Regions from separate parts of the Massilia sp. 01N417 genome, predicted to be linked through region 1. Evidence: predicted binding sites of a transcription regulator. Region 1 holds the regulator's gene; each other region holds the start of a gene.

Region 1 (4,038 bases):
TCGGGCATGGCCATCTTCGTGCGTTCGGTCACGATGCGCAGGCCGGTCTCCGGCCCGCCCTGGGCGATGCCCATGCCGCCGCCCATGACCACGCCGTCCATCAGCGAGATGTAGGGCTTCGGATAGAAGTGGATCAGGTGGTTGAGTGCGTATTCTTCGGTAAAGAAGTCTTCCAGCAGTGCACTGCCTCCCGTGGGCGTGGCGTGCCCGGCCTGGTGGAAGAAGCGGATGTCGCCGCCTGCGCACAAGGCTTTCTCGCTGCTGCTCTTGATGACGACGGCGTCGACGGCCGCATCGTCGCGCCAGGCCAGCAGGGTCTCCGTCAGTGCACGCACCATTTCCAGCGACAGCGAATTCAGGGCCTTGGGACGGTCGAGGGTAATGATGCCGGTGCCGTTGGCAACGCGGGTCTGCACGTGTTCGCTCATCATGTTGTTTTATTTATTGAAATGGAAAACGGCATTGTAGCGCGGCCCGGAAAACGAAAAGGGCGCCAGATGCGCCCTTCGTTACTTGTGCTGCGCCAGCGGAATGGTCACGCTGTAGCGGCAGCTTCTCCTCCATCGTTGGGTATGCGCTTGAGCGGTGTACTACTGTGATCCTGCAGCATCTGCTTGTACTTCTGCACCTGCCGGTCGAGTCGGTCCATCAGCATGTCGATCGCGGCGTACAAGTCGTGCGCGGCACTGGCGACGTGAACGATCTTGCCGGCGACGCGCAAGTTGATCTCGGCCTTCTGGCGTTTTTCTTTCTCGGTGAGATTGTCAATGCAGAGGATGACGTGGGAGTCGATCACTTGATCGAAATGGCGGGTGATGCGTTCGAGCTTGTTCTGTACGTATTCACGGATTGCCGGGGTTACATCGAGATGATGTCCGCTGATAGTGAGATTCATACACACTCCTTTGATGATGCGCTGCCTGTCGTACGCGCATACCACGCACCAGGGCAGCGTTGTTGCAAGAAGCTTGCTGCAAGAGCTTGCTGAAAGAGCTTGCTACAGAGATTTACGGAGGCTGACGGGAGGGATCTTCAGCGCCTCGCGGTATTTCGCTACCGTGCGGCGTGCGATAACCATTCCCTGTTCCCCTAGCATCTCCGCGATCTTGCTGTCGGATAAAGGGTTCTTGGGGTCTTCTGCTCCTGTGAGTTGTACGATAAGAGCCCGGATCGCGGTCGAGGAGGCTTCTCCTCCTGCCTCGGTCGCGACGTGACTCCCGAAAAAGTACTTCAACTCGAACATGCCGTGCGGCGTCAGCATGTATTTCTGAGTTGTGACACGAGAAATTGTGCTCTCGTGTAGACCTAGTGTATCAGCTATCTCACGTAAAACAAGGGGCCGCATGGCAACGGCGCCATGGGAGAAAAAGTTCCGCTGGCGCTCCACGATTGCTTGAGCTACCCGAAGGATAGTATCGAAGCGCTGGCGCATGTTTTTGATGAGCCACTTTGCTTCCTGCAACTGCGCCGCCAGCTGGGATTCCGATTTCCCCTGCTTCATCAAGGTGGCGTACAGGCTGTTCACGCGCAGGCGCGGCATCACCTCGGGATTCAGCTGCACGCTCCAGCCATCCTTCGCGCGGCGCACGATCACGTCCGGCACCACGAAGTCGGAGACGTCGGAAGCAAAGGCCGCGCCCGGATGCGGATTGCAGTGGCGAATCACGGCCTGGGCTTCGCGCAGGTCTTCGTCGTCGCAGTCGAGGGCCTTCTTGAGCTTGTTGAATTCGCGCTGCGCGAACCAGGTCAGGTAGCGTTCGACGATGGTCAGTGCCATGCGCCGCGTGACCAGCGGCACGCCAGGCATGCGGCGGATCTGCAGCGCCAGGCATTCGGCGGCGCTGCGCGCGCCCACGCCGGGCGGGTCCATGCTCTGCACCAGCGCCAGCGCGGTGCGCAGTTCCTCGAATTCCACTTCGAGTTCGGCCGGCAGGCGCGCATGCAGCTCGTCCAGGGTTTCCTCGAGATAGCCGTTGTCGTCGAGGGTGTCGACGACGATCTCGACCAGCGCGCAATCGCGCGGCGACATGCAGGTCAGGCGCACCTGTTCCATCAGGTATTCGCGCAGCGAGACCGGGCTGGCTTCCAGCTGCGGGCGGCCGTCTTCTTCCTCGCCGCCGCTGCCGGAGCGGCCCGGCTCGCCCCAATCCATGTCGTGCTCGGCGCCGCCGGCATCGCCGTTGTCGCTGTCGCTGCCGCCGCCTTCGGCTTCGGCGCCGCCGTTGCCCTCCTCGCCCTGGCTGGACGAGGGCGGCGAGTCGGGCGTGGTGGACGTCGACGAACCGTTGTTGATCGCGCCGTCGGCCAGCAGGCGTACCGAACGGTCGAGCGGATCGTCGAGGCGTTCGAGCAGCGGGTTGTCGCTGAGGACCTGTTCAATCTCCTGGTGCAGCTCGAGAGTGGACAGCTGCAGCAGCCGGATCGACTGCTGGAGTTGCGGTGTCAGCGCAAGGTGCTGTGATGTCTTGAGTTGCAGCGTCTGTTTCATGACTACATCCGGAAATGTTCACCCAGGTAGACGCGGCGGACGGATTCGTTGGCGATGATATCGTCGGGACGGCCGGAAGCCAGTACCGCACCCTGGTTGATGATGTAGGCGCGGTCGCAGATGCCGAGCGTCTCGCGCACGTTGTGGTCGGTGATCAGGACGCCGATGCCGCGCTCCTTCAGGAAGCGCACGATGCGCTGGATCTCGATCACCGCGATCGGATCGACGCCGGCAAACGGTTCGTCCAGCAGCACGAAGCGCGGGTCGGTGGCGAGGGCGCGCGCGATTTCCACGCGGCGCCGTTCACCGCCCGACAGCGACAGCGCCGGGTTCTCGCGCAGCTTCTCGATCTGCAGCTCGGCCAGCAGCTCGTTGAGGCGTTCCTCGATGCGGTTCTTGCTCAGCGGCTTGCCGTTCTCGCGCTGCAGTTCGAGCACGGCGCGGATGTTCTCCTCCACCGTCAGCTTGCGGAACACCGAGGCTTCCTGCGGCAGGTAGGACAGGCCCAGCATGGCGCGCCGGTGGATCGGCAGGCTCGTGATGTCGGTGCCGTTGATGACGATGGCGCCGGCGTCGGCCGGCACCAGGCCCACGATCATGTAGAACGAGGTCGTCTTGCCGGCGCCGTTCGGGCCGAGCAGGCCGACCACCTCGCCGCAGGCGACCTGCAGCGAAACGTCGCGCACCACCAGGCGCTTGCCGTAGCTTTTCTGCAGCCCCTTGGCCACCAGGGTGCTGCCGCCGCTCGTGTTGGCGGCGGCGTCTGCGTGTACATCCATCATTGCTTTCCTGCTTCCGGTTGCGCGGCCGACGCAGTGCGGCGCGGATAAAAAGTAAAACTGGCGCGGGCCTTGCCGGGCCTGTCGACGCCGCTCGGGTCGTTCAGGTTCAGCAGGACTTCCTTGCGCGCATCGTAGGCGATGAATTCGCCGCCCATTTCACGCGTCACCTCGCGGCCTTCCAGCTGCCGGATGACGGCGTTCGAACTGAGCTTGACGACCTCGGTGCGCTCGTCGTATTCGATGCGCTCGGCCTGGCCTTCGTCCCACTGCTCGGGGCCGCCGTCGCGCTTCTGGCGGAACGACGCCGGCTTGCCGGGCGCCGCGACCAGGACGATGGTCCTGAAACCGTCCGGCGCCTCCTTGATCTCGGCACGTTCGGCCTTCAGCAGCATGCTGCCGCGGGTGGCGGTCACGCCGCCGGTCAGGACCACGGTCTGCGTGACCTGGTCCAGGGTCGCGTTGCCGCCGACGACCTTCAGCGGCTTGAGCGCATCCGCCCGCTCCGCCTGCGCCAGCGGTGCCAGCAACAGCGCAGCAGCGGCAAGGACGGCCTTCATTTACTGCTTCCCTGCCGGCGCCGCCGGCGTGCTTGCGGGCGCCGCCGCCGGCGCGGTGCGGCGCGGCGCGATGATGATGGTACCGCGTCCGCCGCCCGGCTTGCTTTCGCCGCTGGTGTCGTTGAACACGTTGGCCTGCTCGGTGCGGTTGTCGTAGGAGATGAACGGGCCGTTCACCTCGCTCGTCATGCGCTTGCCTTCGAGCTGCTTG
Region 2 (4,038 bases), on a different contig from region 1:
GGACGAGTACCTGATCGTCAAGATTCCGCTGGAAAACGGCGTCCCGGTCGGGCTGGTGGAAGGCGAGCGGATCACCATCCGCGTGTTCTCGGGCGTGAACGTGTGTTCCTTCGCCTGCACGGTCGCGCGCGTCTTCGACCGTCCCCTGCTCTACGTCCACCTGTCCTTTCCCGACACGATCCAGGGCACCAGCCTGCGCACGGCGATGCGGGTCAAGGTCGACATTCCGGCCCAGGTGCTGCCCGCGCAAGCGGATGCGCCTCCGGTCGGCTGCACGCTCACCAACATCAGCGTCAACGGCGCACGCATCGAGTCGAACTGCAGCCTGCCGGAAGACGGCGGCGAGATCGAACTGGAATTCGGCCTGACCTCGCCGATGGATGAAAAGGAAGTCCGGGTGAGGACGCGGGCGGCGGTGCGCAACGTCAGCGCGCTGCGCCGCGATTCGGACGAAACGGAGATCTTCGCCTACGGCGTGGAATTCCTGAAGCTGGATCCGATGCACTTCACCATGCTGCAGAACCTGACCTATGAGGTGCTGCTGGCGGACCGGCAGAAGATCGTCTGATCTCTGCCGCCGCCGCTCAGAAAAAGCCGGCTTTCCAGAGGCGTGGATAGTATAACTTGGGGTTGGCGGCCAGCTCCGCAGGCGTCAGGGACTCCTCAAGAACGTGCCCGGCAAGGTTGGGCACGACCGCGGCAACCAGCCCGCAAATTGCCGCAACCGCCAGGCAGGCAGTCAGCCAGTGAAGCCGCGTCGAGCTGCGAGGAGCAGCTTCATGCGACAAGGCCCTGACCCATCCGCTCGCGTACCCGAGGTATAGCACGATCGCCATTTGGCTTTGAGGCATGACGATTACGCCGGAAAAAAGACCATCCACAATAATTGCCGCTCCGGTCGTCAGCAGGACGGCGAGGGTCTGCTGGTTCGGGAGGTCGGAACTGACGATGCGCTTACCCGCGCGGATCAGTCCCCACATGCCGATCCCGATCCCGGCGAGCAGGCATAGCAAGGCAGGTACACCCCATTCGGCGCCGATCTGGAAAACGAAGTTGTGGGGATGAGCACCAAAGCTTAGTCCCACGCCATAGTGGGCGAAGTGCTGCGGGCCGGCGCCAAGCCAGGGATGGGCGGCGATCAGCTCACCGGCCAGCTGCCAAAGCTGATTGCGACCCGAGGTCGGATCGGTCGCCGTGCGGTGCATGAGGTTGGCTGCCGCATTGAACGGCTTCAATCCGGCCAGCATCGGCAGCAGGATAAAGCCCAGCACATAGACGATGCCACCGGCCAGCGCAGCCAGCGCCATCGCCTTCAGGAAGCTGCGGGCATGGGCACGGCGCGCCATGAGCGCCATCACGCAGCCGGCGCCCAGCGCCAGGATGCTGGCCCGTGCTTCGCTGACGAACAGCAGCGCCCACCAGAATGCGGCAAGCGCAAACCATGCCCAGCGCAAGACGCTTCGTTTCGGCGTCTGCAGGTGGATCAGCACGATCAGCGGCAGCAGGACGGTCTGCACATGATTGAAGAAGCGCATATTACTGAAACCGACACTGAGTCCGTGCATGTCGATCTGGTGACCGGCGGAGAGCGAGGCGGCGTACAGCAGCAGCACACGCAGGGAGTACAGGGCGCCGGCAATCCCTGCGCACTGCAGGACTACCAGCAGCCCGCTGCCTCCTGCTCGGCTGAGCCCGGCCGCGAGCGAGGCCGCGGCCAGCAGCAGGAGCAGCAGCATCGACCATTCATAGACGGCATGCGCCGGCGACCAGGCGTTCAGGCTCGATATGGCGCCGATGGCAAAGAAGGCGCCCAGGCACAGGCGGGCAGCCGGGTTCATGCCGGCGATGGTGTCCGCGGCATCGCGCCGCATGACGATGAAGGGGACCAGCAGCGCCAGCAGTCCCAGTTCGACGCAACGCTGGTCGTCATGTCCCGACGACCACAGGAAACCGGCGGCCATGGCGGCGATGACGAGCAGCGCCTGGATGGTGCCGTTCGGCTTTATTGCGGTCATGGAAAAACCGACGGCGGGGCGTGCAGGGATGAACATGAGACCTCTGGCTTGGGCGGTTTCGGAGGCGGAAATGAAAAAGCCGCCCGTAGGCGGCTTCTTTACCACTGGTAGGGATTAGGTACCCGAGGCAGAGGCAGCGGCGGCGATCGAGTTCTTCTCGAAAGCGGTCTTCAGGGTCGGGTTGGCCGTTGCCAGCGACGATGCATCGATGGTCCAGGTCACGTTGGTTGCGTTCAAGTGCGGGGTGAAGGTGACAGTCTTGGTGCCATCTTCGGTGCCTTTACCGATGTTATCCAGGGTCATGGTGATCACGCCAGCGTTGGCGACGCCGATCGACTTGACTTCCTTGGTTGCGGTAAAGGTCGGGAAACCGGTGTTGCAGTTGGTGGTGTCGCCAGCTTCCTGTGCGCACATCGCGACGGCGGTCTTGTACGGGTCAACAGCCGACAGCGCGTTCGCAGCCTTGGCCTTGGCGGTGTAGTCGCTGTAAGCCGGGATTGCGACGGCTGCCAGGATACCGATGATCGCCACGACGATCATCAGTTCGATCAGGGTAAAGCCGCCTTCGGCTTTCTTCATCATTTTCGGTGCTTTCATGGTATCTCTCCAGTTTTGGTACGACATTTAAAGGGGTGCTGCTTGTCCGGGGTGCTGCTTGCTTCTGCCCTTTACTATATGCAACTGCCGTGCCAGGTCGTTTCCATACGGAATCGTTATTTCGGAATCAACAAAATGGCCGGCGAGCGGCAATTTTTGTCGATTCAGCCGTTATGCATGACAATTTTTGTCAATTGGAGGGGCCAAAATCGTCTGCCCTGCCAAAAATTGTCATGTACCAACAAAAAACGGGGAGCCGAAGCTCCCCGTTTCCGTTCCTACTGTCTGAACTGGCAGATTACAGCATGGCCTTCAGCAGGCGAGCCATTTCCGACGGGTTCTTGGTGACCTTGATACCGCAGGCTTCCATGATTTCCAGCTTGGCTTGCGCGGTGTCGGCGCCGCCCGAGATCAGCGCGCCGGCGTGGCCCATGCGCTTGCCCGGAGGAGCGGTAACACCGGCGATGAAACCGACGACCGGCTTCTTCATGTTGTCCTTGATCCAGTAAGCAGCGTTCGCCTCGTCCGGGCCGCCGATCTCGCCGATCATGATGACTGCATCGGTATCCGGATCGTCGTTGAACATCTTCATGACGTCGATGTGCTTCAGACCGTTGATCGGGTCGCCGCCGATGCCGACTGCCGACGACTGGCCCAGGCCCAGTGCGGTCAGCTGACCGACTGCTTCATAGGTCAGGGTGCCCGAACGCGAAACGACGCCGATGCGGCCCTTCTTGTGGATGTGACCCGGCATGATGCCGATCTTGATTTCGTCCGGGGTGATCAGACCCGGGCAGTTCGGGCCCAGCAGCAGGGTCTTCGAACCGGCCTTGGCCATGCGATCTTTGACTTCCATCATGTCGCGGACCGGGATGCCTTCGGTGATGCAGATTGCCAGGTCCAGCTCGGCTTCGACGGCTTCCCAGATCGCGGCGGCGGCGCCTGCCGGCGGCACGTAGATCACGGACACGTTGGCGCCGGTGTTCTGCTTGGCTTCCTTGACGCTTGCGAAGATGGGGATGCCCTCGAAGTCTTCACCAGCTTTCTTCGGGTTCACACCGGCGACGAAGGCTTCACGGCCGTTCGCGTAGTCGCGGCACATGCGGGTGTGGAACTGGCCGGTCTTGCCGGTGATACCTTGGGTGATGACTTTGGTGTCTTTGTTAATCAGAATCGACATGTTATTTCCTTTGCGAATTAGGCTTGGCCAGCAGCGGCGGCAACGACCTGCTTCGCTGCGTCTTCCATGGTATCGGCCGAGATGATCGGCAGGCCGGAGTCGGCCAGCATCTTCTTGCCCAGGTCTTCGTTGGTGCCCTTCATGCGGACCACCAGCGGCACTTTCAGCGAGACGGCTTTCGATGCGGTGATCACGCCTTCGGCGATCACGTCGCAGCGCATGATCCCGCCGAAGATGTTGACCAGG
Region 3 (4,038 bases), on a different contig from region 1:
GAGTCGACCACCTTGCAGCTGCCGGTATTGGTATCGGTGTACAGCACGCGGCCTTCCTTGTCGACGCAGCGGTAGACCACGGATTGGGCGAAGGCCGGGACGGCCAGCGCGAGCGTCAGGTAGATGCCGGCCAGGCGCAGGCAAACGGCAGAGCTTGTCATTCGCATCAGGTCAGTCGGCACGGTGTGCCTGGTTGGGGAATCCACCGACTATACCGCATCCAAAGAAAAACGCGGGGCAGCCGGCCGGCTTTCCCCGCGTTTTTGTTACCGCATGGATACAGCTTGTCGAGAGATTACGACGAGTAGTACATGTCGAATTCGGCCGGGTGCGGGGTCATGCGCAGACGCTGCACTTCCTGCATCTTCAGCTCGAGGTAGGCGTCGATCATGCTGTCGCTGAACACGCCGCCGCGGGTCAGGAACTCGCGGTCCTTGTCCAGGGCGTCCAGGGCTTCTTCCAGCGACGAGCACACGGTCGGGATCAGCTTGTCTTCTTCCGGCGGCAGGTGGTACAGGTCCTTGCTCGCGGCTTCGCCCGGGTGGATCTTGTTCTGGATACCATCCAGGCCGGCCATCAGCAGTGCGGCGAAGCACAGGTAGACGTTGGCCAGCGGGTCCGGGAAGCGCACTTCGACACGGCGGCCTTTCGGGTTCGCCACGTGCGGGATGCGGATCGAGGCCGAACGGTTGCGGGCCGAGTAAGCCAGCTTGACCGGGGCTTCGTAGCCCGGCACCAGGCGCTTGTACGAGTTGGTGCCCGGGTTGGTGATCGCGTTCAGGGCCTTGGCGTGCTTGATGATGCCGCCGATGTAGTACAGGGCGGTTTCCGACAGGCCGGCATAGCCGTCGCCGGCGAACAGGTTCTTGCCGTCCTTCCAGATCGACTGGTGCACGTGCATGCCCGAGCCGTTGTCGCCGTTCATCGGCTTCGGCATGAAGGTGGCGGTCTTGCCGTAGCTGTGGGCGACGTTCCAGATCACGTACTTCATGTTCTGGGTCCAGTCGGCGCGCTCGACCAGGGTCGAGAAGCGGGTGCCGATTTCGTTCTGGCCGGCGCCGGCCACTTCATGGTGGTGCACTTCGACCGGGATGCCCAGCGATTCGAGGATCAGGCACATTTCCGAGCGCATGTCCTGGAAGCTGTCGACCGGCGGGACCGGGAAGTAGCCGCCCTTGACGGTCGGACGGTGGCCGCTGTTGCCGCCTTCGAATTCCTTGTCGGTCGACCAGGACGCTTCTTCCGAGCTGATCTTGACCATCGAGCCCGACATGTCGATCTTCCAGTGGACCGAGTCGAAGATGAAGAATTCCGGTTCCGGGCCGAAGAAGGCGGTGTCGCCCACGCCCGAGGACTTCAGGTAGGCTTCGGCGCGCTTGGCGATCGAACGCGGATCGCGGTCATAGCCCTTGCCGTCCGACGGTTCGATCACGTCGCACTGCATGAAGACGGTGGTCTCTTCCATGAACGGGTCGATGTTGGCGGTGGCCGGGTCCGGGATCAGCAGCATGTCCGATGCTTCGATGCCCTTCCAGCCGGCGATCGACGAGCCGTCGAAGGCGTGGCCGGATTCGAACTTGTCTTCGTCAAAATGCGAGATGGGAACGGTCACGTGCTGCTCTTTGCCGCGGGTATCGGCGAAACGCAAATCGACGAACTTGACTTCGTTATCCTTCAGCATCTGCATTACATCTGCGGCGGTCCTTGCCATTCGTATTCTCCTGATTGAAAAAGGGGTGTCGGTGACGCCAACGGGGCGTGCGACAGGCACATCTCCGTTAAAGCGAAAACTGTGCCAGCACTTGACCATGAGCAAATAAGCAATCTGTCCTTGGACCGCCTGCGATTTGCCCCTTAAAATCGACCACCGGTGCGGTGCACAAACTTGATGCAGGCTCGCTGTGAGCTCATCCATACGCACCAGCCTGGTGCAAGTGCGGCAGTATGCACCAACTTGATGCATGATGCACCATTTGTGCGAGCACGACCAACGATAGGAAAACGACCATGAGCACAAGCGAGGAAATCCTGGCCGCCGCCAGGGAGCGCGCACCCGGCCAGCCCTATGCGGGCGCCGTCACGCCGCAGGAAGCCTTCACCCTGATCAAGACCGATCCGCGCGTCAAGCTGGTCGACGTCCGCACGAATGCGGAGCGCGATTGGGTCGGCCGCCCCGCCATCCCCGAGGCCCAGCACGGTGCGGTGCAGTGGACCCTGTACCCGGGCGGTGCGCCGAATCCGGACTTCGCCACCCAGCTGCAGCAGGCCGCGGACAAGGACGACGTGCTGCTCTTCCTGTGCCGCTCGGGCGTGCGCTCGCGCCACGCGGCGCGCGTGGCAACCGAACTCGGCTACGAGAATGCCTTCGACATCCTCGAAGGCTTCGAAGGCGACCGCGACGGCGAAGGCCACCGCAAGAGCGTGGGCGGCTGGTGCAAGGCCGGCCTGCCCTGGACCGGGGCCTGATCCGCCGCGCCGCGGCGCGGTGACAATTTAACAGAATTTTCACAGTTCCAACGTGTTAGCCTGCCGGGATTCCAACGAAGGAATTCCGGTATGGCATCCACGATCACGCTGCGGCTTCGCCCGCTTCTGAATACAATCGGCGCAGGATTGTCGATGGCCTTGTGCATTGCCTGCGGCGGTGGTGGCAGCTCCGACGGCGCCGGCAACCCCACGCCGCCGGTGGGCACCACCCCGCCCGTCGTCACACCCGCGATCTCCGTGCTTGCCGGCAGCCCCACCGAATCCGGCGAAGTCGACGGCAGCGGCACCGCGGCACGTTTCATCGGGCCCACGCCGTTGACGATCGATGCCAGCGGCAATCTCTACGCAGGCGCATCCTGCGCCATTCGCAAGATCACGCCGTCGGGTGCGGTCTCCCTCTACGCCGGCACCTACTGCACCGGCACTAGCCAGAATGGCTTTCCGACAGCGTTCGCCCTGGCGGCAGCGTCCGACGGCAGGCTGTTCATGACCGATTACGGCCTCGATGTCTTCGAGGTCAGCCCGACCGGCGCAACGCGCACGGTCGCGGTGCTGGAATCGCCCACCGGAGGCGGACGCGGCGCCGGGATCGGCTTCGGCAACGGCCTGGCCGTCGATGCCGCCGGCAACCTGATCGTGACCACCGGCTTCGGCGCGCGCCGGCTTTCCCCTTCGGGCGGCTATACGATGCTGGAGGGCACGGCCAGCGGAGAAGCCGGGTTCAATACCTATGTTCCGGAACGCCGCGGCGTGGCCGTCGACGCCGCCGGCACGGTCTACCTGGCCAGCTACGACGCCACGATCCTGCGCATCGACACGGCCGGCAAAACGACGGTCCTGGCCGGCAGCAGCGGCCAACCCGGCGCCAGGGACGGCACCGGCGCCGAAGCGCGCTTCTACGGCATCGTTGCCCTCGCGCTGGATGGGCGGGGCAACCTGTATGCTGCGGAATCCGGCCTGCTCCCCGACAGCAGCGGCACCTCCACGAGGAGCACCCTGATCCGGAAAATCACCCCTGCAGGCGTGGTCACGACCATCGCCGGCAAGCCAGGCGCGAACGAGCTGCAAACCGGCGCCCTGCCCGGCAGCCTGTCCTTGCTGGGCGGTATCGCCGTCGACGGCAAGGGCAACCTGTACGCAAGCTCGGGCAGCACCATCGTCAAGATCGTCCTTCCCTGAGAGGCACGCCCGCCCGCCATGCTAGGATGCCGAAAACACAATATTCGGAGAACGGCATGCCGCCGAAAATAGTACGATCGTTCGCGTCGATTGCGGTAACGGCCCTGTGCGCCGCCTGCGGAGGCGGTGGCGGCAGCGGCGGTTCGAGCGGCGCCGGCAGCCCGGCTTTTTCCGCCGGCGTGACCACCCTGGGCCTGGTGGCCGGCAGCGCCGGCGAGGCCGGCAACGTCGACGCCACCGGCGCCTCGGCCCGCTTCGGCCATCCGGCCGGGATCGCCGCCGACACCGCCGGCAACCTGTACGTGGCCGACCGCGACAACTGCAGCATCCGCAGAATCGACACGGCGGGCGCCGTCGGCACCCTCGCCGGTT
Region 4 (4,038 bases), on a different contig from region 1:
CTTCATTGCGGTGCACCATGCCCGAAAACAGGGCGCGGCGCACCGTTCGCGAAGGACGAGATATAAGCGGCGGGGTCGCGGCCGTTCCAGATCCGGCCGTCGATCAGCACCGAGGAACGCAGCAGCGTGGCAGGCGCCGCCACGCCCGCCAGCACGGCGGCCTCGCGGTACAGGCCGACCCGGTTCACGCGCGCGGCCACCCCGTAGTAATCGGGATCTTCGCGCAGCAGGCTCCAGCGCCGGTGCTGGGTCATGAACCACATGCCGTCCGAGAGCCAGGGGAAGTTGGCCTCGCCGCCGGCGTGGAAGCACAGCGGGTCGGGATCCTGCCAGCGCCGTCCCAGGCCATCTTCGTAGAGACCCTGCAGGCGCGCGGCGATGACGGCGCGGCCGGCGTTCACATAGGCCGGGCTGGCCAGCACCTCGGCCGTGGCGTCGCGGTGCAGGGGCGAGGCGTCGATCCAGCGCGCCGCTTCCAGCAGCGCCGCCACCAGCGACCGGCAGGCTTGCGGATGGGCGTCGGCGAAGGCGGCGGTGGCGCCCAGCGCCTTGCCGGGATGGTCGGGCCAGATGTCCTGGCTGGTGGCCGCCGTGAAGCCGCTGCCGTCCAGCACCGCCCGCGCGCCCCAGGGCTCGCCCGCGCAAAAGCCGTCGATATGCCCGGCCGCCAGGCTGGCCGCCATCTGCCCTGGCGGCACCGTCGCCATCTGCACGTCGCGCAGCGGATCGATGCCGCTCGCCGCCAGCCAGTAATACAGGAACATCGCATGGTTCCCGGTCGGGAAAGTGTGCGCGAAGGTGAAGCGCCGGCGGCTCCTGCGGACCTGCGCCGCCAGCGCGGCGCCGTCCGTCACGCCGGCCTCGCCCAGCGCGCGCGACAGGGTGATGGCCTGGCCGTTGCGCGACAAATTCATCAGCACCGCCATCGGCACCGCGCGCGTGCCGATGCCCATCTCGACGCCGTACACCAGGCCGTAGAGGACGTGGGCGACGTCGAGGCTGCCGTTCAGCAGGCGGTCGCGCATGCCGGACCAGGAGTGTTCGCGGCTGAGGGCCAGTTTGATGCCGTGTTTTTCGTCGAGGCCGAGTACCGCGGCCATGATCAAGGGGGCGCAGTCGCTGAGCGGCATGAAGCCGGCTTGGATGGTTTTTTTCATATCAGGTTCCTGAGCGTCGTCTTCCTTTGTTACCGTCGTCCCGCGGTTCTCATAGGAGATCCTCGACGTCCAATACCCGCTGCGCCACCTCCGCCAACCTCAGCTTCCTGTTCATCGCCATGCTGCGCAGCTTCCGGTAAGCCTCTTCTTCATTGAGCCCGCTGCGCGCCATCAGCACGCCCTTAGCGCGCTCGACCAGCTTGCGGTCGGCCAGCTGGCGGCGGGTGTCGGAGAGTTCGTCGAGCAGCTTGCGCTCGCGCCGGAAGCGGGCCAGCGCCACGTCCAGCACCGGCTTCACGCGCTCGGCCTGCAGCCCGGCCACGATATAGGCGGAGACGCCGGCGCCGATCGCGGCGTCCATGCTGGTCGGATCCTGGTCGTCGGTGAACATCACGATCGGCCGCGGCTCGTCGCGGGTGGCGATCACGATGTGCTCGAGAACGTCGCGGGCGGCCGATTCGCTGTCGATGATGATCATGTCCGGCTGGATCTGGGCGATCCGTTCGGGCAGGAAGATATCGGCCGGCAGCGAGGCGACGATGTCGTAGCCCGATTCCAGCAAGCCGATGCGCAGCGCCGTGTTGCGCCGTGCCTGGGCCGCCGCGGCCTGTTCGCCGGCGCCGGGCGCGGTGTTGACCACAACGATGCGCAGGGTGCGCGGAACGGGAGGTGGCGATTTCATGCCTTGGGAATATGCAAGTTCCGGGCCAGACAGATATTTCCAGAGCGCATAACCGAAGTAAAGACGAGCCACAGTTATCCGTCAAGAAATATTCATCATGATGATGGAGAACATCACAAAGTAAAAGTTCACTTATGTCTTAATCCTCCCTATACTGCACCGCAACAACACAGTATTTATTGGAGAAAACAATGAGCACCGCAACCATCACCCAGGCGCAGAGCAAAGGTCTGCGCCACCAATTCGCAGAAACCGCCCGCACCATCCGCGCCTTCGCCATCGAACTGTATGTCGCCCACGGCGGCTGGTTCGCCCACGATGCCAAGCGCGACGAGCAGGCAAGCCGCCGCGAGATGCTGTCGCTGGCCGCCGCTGCCGAATCGCATAGCCCGAGCCTGTCGGCCGAGCTGCGCCACTTCGCTTCCAAGTAATTAAGTACTCACACAGGACACCATCATGACCCCAGTCGAATACGTCACCGTCGCCATCTCGGCCCTGGCCATCGTCACCCGCATCGTGTTCTTCATCCGCAACCCGACCGTGACCGCGCCGTCGGAACTGTGGATCGCGGATCACCCGCAAATGTGGATCGGCGACCCGTCGCGCCTGGAGAAGCTGCGCTAAGCTCTCCTGGTTGTTGCTCGCGTCTCCACACGCCCGGCATTGGCCGGGCGTTGTTTTTTCCAGATCGAATCCACGTTGCATCGCTGTCGGCTGAGCTAGAATGCTTTTTTGCAATTTTTACTCAGACAACCGACGATGCGCCTCCCTGTCTCCGCTTCCGCTCTCACCGTCCTTGCCGCGCTGCTGGCCTCAGTTCCCCCCACCTCCGCCATCGCAGCCGACGCCGGCACGCCCATCACCCTCGACCAGGCCATGGCCCATCCCGACTGGATCGGCAACCCCGTCGAAACCGCGTGGTGGAGCTGGGACGGCAAGCAGGTCCTGTATAAACAGAAGCGCGCCGGCTCGCCGCTGCGCGACGTCTACCAGACCGGCGCCACGTCCGGCCTGAACAAGGCGCGCAAGGTCGAGGATGCGGAGTTCGCCAAGCTGGACGGCTGGCTGGTCGTCTACAACCGCGACCGCACCCGCTCCGCCTTCGTGCGCAACGGCGACCTGTTCGAGCGCGACCTGAAGAGCGGCGAGCTGGTGCAGATCTCGCGCGCCAGCGGCGTCGCCATCAGCGCCGTCCAGTATTCCGCCGACGGCCGCAGCGTGCAGTTCCGCGTCGGCGACGACTGGGCCAGCTGGGACCGCGCCAGCCGCCTGGTGTCGCCGGTGGCCATGCCGCGCGCGGCCAAGGACCCGGCCGTCCAGGATCCCGACGCGCTGCGCGACATGCAGCTGCGCCTGATCGCCACCCTCAAGCGCCAGAAGGATGAGCGCGATGCCACCCGCGCCCGCACTGAGGAAGAGCGCCGCGCCGACCCGACCCGCGCCCCGGCCCCGATCTACCTGGGCGACAAGCTGGCCATCGTGAACACCCACCTGTCGCCGGACGGCCGCTGGCTGCTGGTCGTGACCGGTCCGAAGGATGCCGACAAGGGCCGCGTCGGCAAGATGCCGCGCTACGTGACGGAGAGCGGCTACGAAGAGACCTCGGACGAGCGCACCCGCGTCGGCCGCAAGGACCCGCGTCCGCACGGCCTGAAACTCATCGACCTGCAGACCCGCGACGTGAAGGACCTGTCCTTCGACGTCCTGCCGGGCGTGAAGGACGATCCGCTGGCAGGCCTGCGCGCCGAGCACAAGCTCGATCCGATCAAGGGCAACCGTCCGGTGAAGATCGGCTTCGACGGCGAGACCGTGGTCTGGAGCACCAACGGCGCGAATGCCGCCGTGATGCTGCGCTCGGTCGACAACAAGGACCGCTGGATCGCCACCGTCGACCTGCCGCGCGCCGCGCTCAAGCCGGTGCACCGCCTGACGGAGCAGGCCTGGGTCAACTTCGACAACAGCGAATTCGGCTGGCTGCCGGATAACACCACGCTCTGGTACCTGTCCGAAGAAACCGGCTACTCCCACCTCTACACCCTGGACGGCGCCGGCCGTACCCGCGCCTTAACAGGGGGCAAGTGGGAAGCCCAGAACGTGGCCTGGTCGCGCGACGGCGACACCGCCTGGCTGCTCTGCAACCGCAAGGATCCGGGCACCTATGAAGTGTGCGCCGTCAACGCCAAGGACGGCGCCACCCGC

The links. The regulator sigma-54, encoded in region 1, starts transcription at its own class of promoters, with help from an activator protein. The targets are predictions, from matches to a motif close to TGGCANGNAANCTGCTTT.
Region 2: AC1DOQ_RS22730 (pilin) is a predicted target of sigma-54. The motif match lies at 2,690-2,707, and genes of this name have one in related genera.
Region 3: glnA (type I glutamate--ammonia ligase) is a predicted target of sigma-54. The motif match lies at 1,781-1,798, and genes of this name have one in related genera.
Region 4: AC1DOQ_RS01430 (ANTAR domain-containing response regulator) is a predicted target of sigma-54. The motif match lies at 1,850-1,867, and genes of this name have one in related genera.

The regions. Positions count from the first base shown of each region.
Region 1 covers NZ_JBFTRS010000003.1:220,872-224,909, forward strand. Annotated here, with positions in the region: gene AC1DOQ_RS04775 (enoyl-CoA hydratase/isomerase family protein) at 1-428, opposite strand, end outside; gene hpf (ribosome hibernation-promoting factor, HPF/YfiA family) at 536-895, opposite strand; gene AC1DOQ_RS04785 (RNA polymerase factor sigma-54) at 998-2,488, opposite strand; gene lptB (LPS export ABC transporter ATP-binding protein) at 2,491-3,267, opposite strand; gene lptA (lipopolysaccharide transport periplasmic protein LptA) at 3,267-3,827, opposite strand; gene lptA (lipopolysaccharide transport periplasmic protein LptA) at 3,828-4,038, opposite strand, start outside.
Region 2 covers NZ_JBFTRS010000025.1:58,230-62,267, forward strand. Annotated here, with positions in the region: gene AC1DOQ_RS22720 (flagellar brake protein) at 1-568, shown strand, start outside; gene AC1DOQ_RS22725 (O-antigen ligase family protein) at 585-2,051, opposite strand; gene AC1DOQ_RS22730 (pilin) at 2,130-2,612, opposite strand; gene sucD (succinate--CoA ligase subunit alpha) at 2,911-3,792, opposite strand; gene sucC (ADP-forming succinate--CoA ligase subunit beta) at 3,810-4,038, opposite strand, start outside.
Region 3 covers NZ_JBFTRS010000001.1:360,268-364,305, reverse strand. Annotated here, with positions in the region: gene AC1DOQ_RS01710 (DUF4124 domain-containing protein) at 1-161, opposite strand, end outside; gene glnA (type I glutamate--ammonia ligase) at 296-1,711, opposite strand; gene AC1DOQ_RS01700 (rhodanese-like domain-containing protein) at 2,008-2,466, shown strand; gene AC1DOQ_RS01695 (NHL repeat-containing protein) at 2,620-3,666, shown strand; gene AC1DOQ_RS01690 (NHL repeat-containing protein) at 3,723-4,038, shown strand, end outside.
Region 4 covers NZ_JBFTRS010000001.1:311,097-315,134, reverse strand. Annotated here, with positions in the region: gene AC1DOQ_RS01435 (CmpA/NrtA family ABC transporter substrate-binding protein) at 3-1,157, opposite strand; gene AC1DOQ_RS01430 (ANTAR domain-containing response regulator) at 1,207-1,839, opposite strand; gene AC1DOQ_RS01425 (hypothetical protein) at 2,031-2,270, shown strand; gene AC1DOQ_RS01420 (hypothetical protein) at 2,296-2,463, shown strand; gene AC1DOQ_RS01415 (S9 family peptidase) at 2,599-4,038, shown strand, end outside.